Formosa sp. Hel1_33_131: one gene and its partner. The main gene of each other region encodes a partner of the protein of the gene in region 2 in a complex. Links are inferred from orthologs where the notes say so. Each region holds a gene or a part of one and is shown on either strand. Other genes may lie near its edges.

Region 1 (3,849 bases), 1.2 Mb from region 2 along the record:
TAAATCTACAAGTTAATAAAAACTGTTGATAACTTCCCGTTCGAATTTTATGTAAAACGCCTATTTTTGTATCCTAAATTTTAAACTATGTCTGATACTATAGAGTCTGTAAAATGTTTGATTATTGGATCTGGCCCTGCGGGCTACACTGCTGCTATCTATGCGGCACGAGCCAATATGTTTCCTGTATTATACCAAGGAACACAACCTGGAGGTCAATTAACAACTACCAATGAAGTGGAGAATTTCCCTGGCTATCCAGATGGAATTACGGGTCCTGCAATGATGCTAGAATTACAAGCACAAGCGGAACGCTTTGGAACAGATGTAAGAGATGGATGGGTGACTAAAGTTGATTTTTCTGGACCCATTCATAAAGTTTGGATTAATGGGACAAAGGAAATTCACTGTGAAACGATTGTTATTTCTACAGGTGCTACGGCTAAATATTTAGGTTTAGAGTCTGAACAAAAATACTTAAAACTTGGAGGCGGTGTTTCTGCTTGTGCGGTTTGTGATGGATTCTTTTACAGAAATCAAGAAGTTGTGATTGTTGGGGCAGGGGATTCTGCTTGTGAAGAAGCACATTACTTATCCAAGCTTTGTACGAAAGTTACCATGTTGGTGCGTCGTGATGAATTTAGAGCTTCCAAAATTATGGCGAACCGTGTGAAAAACACTGAAAATATCGAAATATTATTCAATACAGAAACCGATGAAGTTTTAGGTGACGGTCAAGTTGTGACGGGAGTGCGAGCAAAAAATAACAAAACAAATGCGTTGATAGATATTCCAGCAACTGGATTTTTTGTGGCGATTGGTCATAAACCAAATACCGATATTTTTCAGGGCTTTCTAAACTTAGATGAAACAGGTTATATTATCAACACTCCAGGCTCTTCAAAAACAAACATTGATGGCGTTTTTGTGAGTGGCGATGCTGCAGATCATGTGTACAGACAAGCAGTAACGGCTGCAGGAACAGGCTGTATGGCCGCCTTAGATGCAGAACGTTATTTGGCTTCTAAAGAAGGATAATTAACGCAGTTCAGCACTTAATTCCGATTCAAAACGCTTTTGGATTTTCGACATTATTTTGTCAATTTGAACATCTGTGAGCGTTTTGTTTTTATCTTGTAGTGTGAAACTAACCGCATAACTTTTTTTGCCTTCGGCTAATTTATCTCCTGTATACACATCAAATAGATTGATGTCTTTTAAGAAATTATTTTCCGTTTGTTTGGCTAATTTAAAAATGCTCTCAAAAGTAACGTCTTCATTGATTAACAATGAAAAATCACGTTTGACTTCTGGGTATTTAGAAATATCCTTAAATTTAATTGTTTGTTGATTGATGACTTTTAGTAAGTTATCCCAATTAAAATCAGCACAAAATACGCTTTGAGAGATTCCAAAAGATTTTAGTGTCGAGGCTTTTAAACTTCCAAACTCAACTAAAGAATGTTTTCCGACACTCAGTTGTTGCCCTTCGCTAAATACATCGTTAGTCAAAGGCGCACTTTTAAGTTTTTGAATTCCTAAACGTTCAAATACTGCTGTAACCAATCCTTTTAAATAGAAATAATCAACGACCGTTTCCGTTGTATTCCAACGTTTTTCGGTTTTATTTCCAGTGACAAAAATAGAAAGGTGGTTAAGCTCTTCTTTGTTCGCTTCAAAATTGTGATAGGTTTTACCAAATTCAAAAAGTTTTAAATCGCTTTGTTGTCTGTTGATGTTAAACGCAATAGATTCTAAACCAGAGAAAATTAAGGATTGACGCATCACTGATAAATCCGTACTTAATGGATTTAATATTTTAACCTCATGGGTCTGTTCCAATTGATCGCTAAAAGCCGTGTATTTATCTGAAGTCAATGAGTTATTTAGGATTTCATAAAACCCTTGTCCAACAAGTTGATTCGCAATTATATTTTCAATTTTATAGCTTTCAAATTTAGAAGTATTCGAAATCGAAGCATTTAATTTATTGGTAATTCCGATGTTGTTATACCCATAAACTCTTAGAATTTCTTCAATGACATCCACCTCACGTTGGACATCATTTCTGTATGCAGGGATGGTCAATCCTAAGCCGCTTTCAGTCACATTATTCACTTTTATTTCTAAAGCGCTCAGAATACTTTTGATGGTTTCTTTTGGAAGTTCTTCTCCAATTAATTGATTTGTTTTTTCAAAAGTCAAAAAGACTTGAGCATCTTCAATTTTATTTGGATATTCGTCGATCAGATCACTTGTTATTTTTCCACCAGCAATTTCGATAATTAACAATGCGGCTCTTTTGAGCGCATATTTAGTAATATTTGGATCGATACCACGTTCAAATCTGAAAGAGGCATCAGTATTGAGTGCATGTCTCTTGGCTGTTTTCCGAACGCTTACAGGATTGAAATAAGCACTTTCTAAAAATATTGAATTCGTTTCTTTAGAAACGCCTGAATTTTCACCTCCAAAAACACCTGCAATACACAGTGGTTTTTCAGCGTCACATATCATTAAGTCTTCTTCGTGAAGTGTGCGTTCAACGCCGTCTAAGGTTACAAATTTCGTACCTGCTTTGACGGTTTTTACAATAATTTTTTTAGCTGATATTCTATCGGCATCAAAAGCGTGTAAAGGCTGTCCTAAATCATGTAACACATAATTAGTTGCATCTACAATGTTGTTAATGGGATTCAATCCGATGGCTTTGAGTCGGTTTTGTAGCCACAAAGGAGATTCTTTTACAACGATATCAGAGATTGTCAAACCACAATAACGCGGCGCTTTTTGTTTATCCTCAACATTAATATCGACTTTAAGACTTCTGTCATCTACATGAAAAGCAGACACGGAAGGACTTATTAATTTTGCGTTGATGCCATGCTGAGACAACCCAGCCATTAAATCTCTAGCAGTTCCATAATGACTCATCGCATCTGCACGGTTTGGAGTCAATCCAATGTCAAACACCAAATCATCTTCAATCTCATAGTGTTTTGCTAAAGGGCTTCCAGTTTCAAGGGAATCCTCTAAAACCATAATTCCTTCATGAGAGGTTCCTAACCCCAGTTCATCTTCAGCACATAACATGCCGTAACTTTCTTCGCCACGTATTTTTCCTTTTTTAATGGTCCAAGCTTCTCCTTCTGCAGTATATAAAGTGGTTCCAATGGTTGCAACGGCTACTTTTTGACCAGTTGCTACATTGGGTGCGCCACATACAATTACTAAGGGTTCTTCGGCTCCAATATCAATGGTTGTGATTCGCAATCGATTGGCATTGGAATGTTGCTCACAGGTGAGTACATGGCCTACAACGATTCCTTGTAATCCACCTTTGACGGATTGAAACGCTTCTAAACCTTCAACTTCTAAACCTAAATCGGTAAGGAGTTCAGAGGTTTTTTCTGCAGTCCAATCAATTTTTATAAATTGTTTTAACCAGTTGTACGATATCTTCATTATGCGGTGTTATAGCTTTTCAGCAAATATAAAATAAAGGGATTAGCTTTCAAATAAAAAGCCCAACCAAAACGGTGGGCTTCTGTAATCTTTTTTAGATTGAAGTGACTATTGACCCGAAAGTGCTTTTACTTCATTTTCAATCATTTCATAGAATTGATCAATTTTTGGAAGTACAACCACACGTGTGCGTCTGTTTTTTGATCTGTTCATTGCAGTGTCATTATCTGTTAATGGCACATAACTACTGCGTCCTGCTGCTATTAATTGAGCGGGGTTAACTCCCATGCCTTGTAAGATTCTAATGACAGATGTAGAGCGTTTGACACTTAAATCCCAGTTGTCAACTAAGACACCATTTGAATACGAACGGTTGTCCGTATG
Region 2 (5,938 bases):
CTGCCATGCTGAGGAAGTTGCTTTAGAGCGTCTTTCTTACATTACAATTGCTTGCGCAGACCTTGACATCGCGAGTACTATTGCCGATCAGTTTTCGAGTAACTACATAAGAACGAGTACAAATGACGATGTTGTGGGCGCAGAATTTGCGGCCATGCTCAAAAATATTTATGCCATTGCCGCTGGAATGGCGCACGGCTTAGGATACGGAGATAATTTTCAAAGTGTATTAATGAGCAACGCCACACGCGAGATGAAACGATTCATTAAAAAAGCCCATAAAATGAAACGGAACATTAATGAGACGGTTTATTTGGGGGATCTATTGGTGACGTGCTACTCCTTGTTTTCTAGAAATAGAATGTTTGGAAACATGATCGGCAAAGGCTACACCGTAAAATCTGCACAAATGGAAATGAGCATGATTGCCGAAGGGTATTATGCTACAAAAAGTGCTTATGAGATCAATCAAGGTAAGGAAACACCGGCTCAAACCCCAATTATTGATACCGTTTATGAAGTCTTATACATGCACAAAAACCCCAAAAAAGCGTTTAAAAAACTAACAGAAAAACTGAGTTAGGTTTAAGATTTTAAAACCCCTTTTAGCTTCATGAGTGGAATTTGTTGAAGTGCGTTTTCGTTAATCGTGTTTTTTCTGAATTCAAATGCTTTTTCAAACAGTTTATTATCTTCAAAAAATGAGACATTAAAAAGGTTGTTTATTGACAAAACATCTTCTAGAAGCATCTCAATTTTTGTGTAACTTTTAGCGGGAAGTGCCTCAATTTTTTTTCTAAAAGTGGCCGTTTTTTTGTCTTCAGAATAACCTTTGGTTACAATAATCACCATTTCTAAATCTACGGATTTATCGTTGATGATGTACGCATTCCAATCATAGACCTTGTAGGTGTCATTATACTCATGCACAACGGCGATATATACGTCTTTTACTTCTGGAATCAGGATATCTTTTTTCAAAATAAAAGTTTACAAAGCACTTTTAAATTGCTCTAAAAAGCGCATATTATTTTCACTTAACAATCGGATATCGCTAATTTGGTGTAAGAGCAATGCGATTCTATCGATTCCCATACCAAAGGCAAAACCAGAATATTCTTTGGAGTCAATGCCACAATTTTCAAGCACATTCGGATCTACCATTCCACAGCCCATAATTTCTAACCAGCCAGTTCCTTTGGTCATTTTGTAGTCTGTTTCGGTTTCTAACCCCCAGTACACATCCACCTCTGCACTCGGTTCTGTAAACGGAAAATAAGAAGGTCGTAGTCTGATTTTTGATTTCCCAAAAAGCTCCGTTGTAAAATATTGGAGTGTTTGCTTCAGGTCTGCAAAGCTGACATTTTTGTCAATATACAAGCCCTCTACTTGGTGGAAAAAACAGTGTGAACGCCCCGAAATAGCTTCATTTCTATAGACCCTTCCCGGAGAAATGGTACGAATGGGCGGTTGGTTATTTTCCATATAACGCACTTGTACCGAACTGGTATGCGTTCGTAATAATACATCTGGATCTGTTTGTATAAAAAACGTGTCCTGCATATCTCTTGCGGGATGATGCTCCGGTAAGTTTAGTGCTGTAAAATTATGCCAATCATCTTCAACTTCTGGTCCCTCACTTACATTAAATCCAACTCTCGAGAAAATATCAATAATTTGATTTTTTACCAATGAAATTGGATGTCTAGCACCAATATTAAAAGGCTCGCCGGGACGTGACAAATCGCCAAAAAGAGATGCATCACTTGTGGTGTTTTCTAAGGACGCCTTTAAGGAATTTACCTTTTCTTGTGCAGCACTCTTTAATTTATTGATGGCCTGTCCAAAGTCCTTTTTTTGTTCATTTGGAACCTCTTTAAAGCTTGCAAACAAATCATTCAAAAGTCCTTTTTTCCCAAGAAACTTAATACGAAATACTTCTAGTTCTTCTAAAGATTGTGTCGAAAACGCTTCAGCCTCTTCTATAAGTTTATGGATCTTTTCTATCATGATAAAATTAAATAATGGCCAAATTTAAGAAAACTTAACTAATAAACTCCGCCTCAATAAAATAGTTTACAATCGCATCCTTCATCAGAATACTTTGTTCGCCAGCCTTTAGATTTGGCAAGGCTTCTTTTATGGTATAATGTGGCCAACCTTGTTCATCGAAATAGTCAAACACATAGTAGCCGTAGGGCTCTAAAAGTCGACAGATTGCAATGTGCATCAGGTTGAGTTTTTCATCTTTTTTAAAGGTTCGGTGTAGCTGCCCAAGTTCCTGTACACCAATGAGATAGATAATCCCATCTAGGTCTAAAGGATCGCCATCCGCAAATTGAGAGGACAGTTTTTCAACCACCTCTTCCCATCGTTTTTTAAGTTCTTCGTCTCGAGCCATAATTATTTCGTAAATTTAGGGTGTATTAAAATAGAAACGAAACATTTGAGTTGTTAAGTTAGGAATCATTGTTAATTTTGAAAAATCAATTAAATTAAACACCATGGCGATCATTGATATTATTTTAGGCGCATTTATTCTTTACGGATTAATCAAAGGGCTCTCTAAAGGTTTTTTTGTGGAGGTCACTTCTTTACTCGCATTATTAGTGGGGGTGTATGGTGCCGTACATTTTAGTAATTATGCAGCGGAATTTTTATCTGACCGTTTTGAATGGGGCGAAAAAACAATAAACATCACAGCTTTCGCGATTACATTTGTGGTGATTGTATTGGTGATCTCACTTGCAGGTAAAGCACTGACCAAGCTTGCCGATTTTGCATCCTTAGGAATTCTAAACAAATTACTAGGAGGCCTTTTTGGAGGTTTAAAAATTGCTTTAATCCTCAGCATCCTTTTGTTGATTTTTAACACTTTAAATAAAACCATACCTTTTGTCTCCGATGAAGAGATCGAAACGTCCATACTTTACAACCCAGTAAAGTCGTTAGCTCCCATGATTTTTCCAAATTTTATAAATGAAGAAATACCACTAGAGCTCCCGAATATTCTTAATTCTCCTGAAGAGGCGAAGTGATTTTAAGCCTAAGACAACTCGTTAATACAGGCTTCAAAACTATCATAAATATGTGCTTCCGGAATAAAATCTGGGATGATGTCAATCCGTTCCATCATATAGCGAGGTTGTTTTAATAGGTTTACAAACAGTACTTCTACCTTCTTTGTTTGCAGCTCCTGAATCATGTCCTCCATGGCATAAAGCCCAGATTGATCCATATACTGCATACGTTCCAAACGCAAAATTACAGTCCTTGCAGAGTCTGGAATCTGTTTGTACAATTGCTGAAAATCAGAGGTCGATCCAAAAAACAAAGGTCCTTTGATGTGTTTGATAAACACAGACTCTTTTAAGTGCTCTGGAAAGTTTTTCTCATCTGGCCACGATTTTTCTTTTAAGACCTTCACATCGGAATACTCCGAAGTCAAATCGCCAATTTTTTTCATAAACATTAAACAAGCGATAATCAAGCCAATTCCCACAGCGAAAATCAAATCCCAAAACGTAGAGAGTAACAATACTACGAGCATGATTAATACCTCAGAACTTAATTTGAACGGCCCAAACGACAGGTCTCTTGGTAAGGAAGGAATTGCTTTCAGACCTTTATAGTCCATCACACCAATCCCTACGGTTATTAAAATCCCAGAGAGTACTGCGGTAGGAATTTTGGAAGCGATAGGACCTAAGGCCAATAAAACAAATAACAACATTACGCCGGCGATCATACCAGAGAGTTTTGTTTTCCCCCCAGAGTTTATGTTTACAACCGTTCTGATGGTGGCTCCTGCGCCTGGAATCCCTCCAAACATAGACGCAATACTGTTTCCAATTCCCTGCCCAATAAGCTCCTTGTTTGGGTTGTGCTTTGTTTTGGTCATATTATCCGCTACGATACTAGTAAGTAAGGAGTCAATAGCACCTAACAGCGCGAGCGTAAACCCTGTGAAAATATAAGGCGTAATGGTCGCTAATTTAAATTTAGTAAAAATTTCATATTGAAGAATGGGCAATCCGCTAGGAATTTCTTCGATGGGTTTATAATTCAATCCAAAGACGATGGCGATTCCAGACATGACCACCAAAGCGACCAGCGTACTAGGGACTACGGTTGTAATGCGTTTAAAGCCATAAATAATAAGAATCGTACCCAAAGCCAGCAACAGCTCCAACCAATTGATATCCTGAAGTGCTCTTGGCATTAATTTTAGCGCACCGATTGTTCCCGAGGCACTCTTAGCAGCTAATATTTCAGATTCTTTTTGGATATCGTCTTGCGATATTAAAGAAGCACGATCGATGGTTTCTGTGAAATCTTCTAACACTAAGATGCCGTCTCCAGCTTCATCTTTTAAAATATTTTCAAGAATCACTTCTTCGGCTTGTGCCTTAAATTGATTCACATATTGCAAGTCTTCTTTTGGGTTGTAACCAAGCGAGGGTAAAATTTGAGTTAGTAAAATAATAACCCCAATGGCCGTCATGAAGCCAGAAACTACGGGGTAAGGAATGTATTTAATGTACTTCCCTAATCCCAAAACTCCTAGGCCAATTTGAGAAAGTCCCGCGATTAAAAACACAGTTAATATGGCAGGGAGAGCAATTGATAAATCGCCATCATTCGCGGCGATAATTCCAGAAATGACGACCATACTCACGGCGGTCATTGGTGCCGTAGGGCCTGATATTTGAGTGTTGGTACCGCCAAAAAGGGCTGCAAAAAAGCTAATAAAAATTGCGCCGTAAAGACCTGCGCTAGGACCTAATCCAGAAGAGACTCCAAAAGCTAATGCTAATGGTAATGCGACGACTCCTGCGGTGATGCCACCAAAAGCATCGCCTTTTATGTTTGAAAAAAATTGTTTCATTGTAATAATATTAGATTGAAATTCACAAAGAGAAGCTCTTTGTTTGTAGATACAGAATGTAATCTATATAAATTTTGGAGGGGGTGATGTGTTTTCTAAATGAGTTTCTCTTAGAGCCTTATTATAAAATACAAAGGATAACGATTGCTGTGTTATAAATGAATGCGCATCTTGAGAGTGCGTTTTATTAAAATCAAGCTCCGTAAACTCCTTAACATCTTCGATGTCTTTTGTTTCAGTTTCTTGTTCTAGTGAAATGACAACCGTTGACACCTCATCATTTGAATTCAGAAGTACAAGTGTTGGACCTATGATATTAAGTAGAAAAAACAGAGAACAGAAAAAAGAAAAATATTTTGTGATATTCATTAATTTCATAGATAATTGTAAAGATAGAATAAAAAATGAAATGAAATTTTATATTTTTATTAGAGCGCTTTTAACTCCGAACTCGCCATCCAACCCGTTTCGCCATTGAGTAATTTTATTTTTGACCAGTCTTCATTATAATCCTCAATCACCAAAACCTTGGTGCCTTCATGGAGAGTAAAGGACGTTTCTGCTCTAAGGTTTGGCTCCGCTCTCACTTCTGTCTCCTTGGCAAAAACAATCGCTGGATGGGTGCTGTTGTCAAAGCTGTCTTTTTTAAATAATAAACTTAGAGATATAAATAGTAAGATTAAAACCAGACTGCTTGAAATAAAAAATACACGTTTTTTAGCCTCTGAGTGAGAAAGGTAGTACCCTAAAAATAAAAACACAAAAAGAAAGACCAAGCCTACGCTTCGGGTAGCCCAACCGTCCACACTTAAGCTGTTGAGGGTTTTATTTAAAAATTTTGAAACCCCACTTTCAGGAACTTCTTGAATGGCGTCAATGGACATTTTTTGCGCATAGCCCAAGTTGTTTATAATGTCCGTATCGTCTGGAGACAGCTGTAGCGCTTTTTCATAATAAAAGATACTCGGGCCAATTTCATTTAATTTATAATAACAGTTGGCAAGATTAAAATAGAGCTCCGCAGAATGCTGATTCGATTCTAATATAGAG

The links.
Region 1: the proteins of pheS (region 2) and pheT are in contact, whole or in part, in a crystal structure (PDB 6P24), measured with the Escherichia coli proteins. The link is inferred for Formosa sp. Hel1_33_131 from one-to-one orthologs.

What each region holds. Positions count from the first base shown.
Region 1 is NZ_CP017260.1:145,302-149,150, reverse strand. What follows is about bases 753-3,825. They hold pheT (phenylalanine--tRNA ligase subunit beta), read right to left. Parts: upstream 3,466-3,825; coding sequence 1,039-3,465; downstream 753-1,038. Other genes in these bases: FORMB_RS00700 (OmpA/MotB family protein), read right to left, coding at 3,574-3,825; trxB (thioredoxin-disulfide reductase), read left to right, coding at 753-1,038. In the rest of the region: more of trxB, read left to right, coding at 88-752; more of FORMB_RS00700, read right to left, coding at 3,826-3,849.
Region 2 is NZ_CP017260.1:1,302,581-1,308,518, reverse strand. Bases 1-2,872 are described here. They hold pheS (phenylalanine--tRNA ligase subunit alpha), read right to left. Parts: upstream 2,011-2,872; coding sequence 991-2,010; downstream 1-990. Other genes in these bases: FORMB_RS05895 (CvpA family protein), read left to right, coding at 2,505-2,872; FORMB_RS05900 (hypothetical protein), read right to left, coding at 2,045-2,401; FORMB_RS05910 (hypothetical protein), read right to left, coding at 586-981; FORMB_RS05915 (NAD(P)H-dependent glycerol-3-phosphate dehydrogenase), read left to right, coding at 1-583. In the rest of the region: more of FORMB_RS05895, read left to right, coding at 2,873-3,038; FORMB_RS05890 (SulP family inorganic anion transporter), read right to left, coding at 3,047-4,888; FORMB_RS05885 (hypothetical protein), read right to left, coding at 4,952-5,266; FORMB_RS05880 (tetratricopeptide repeat protein), read right to left, coding at 5,317-5,938.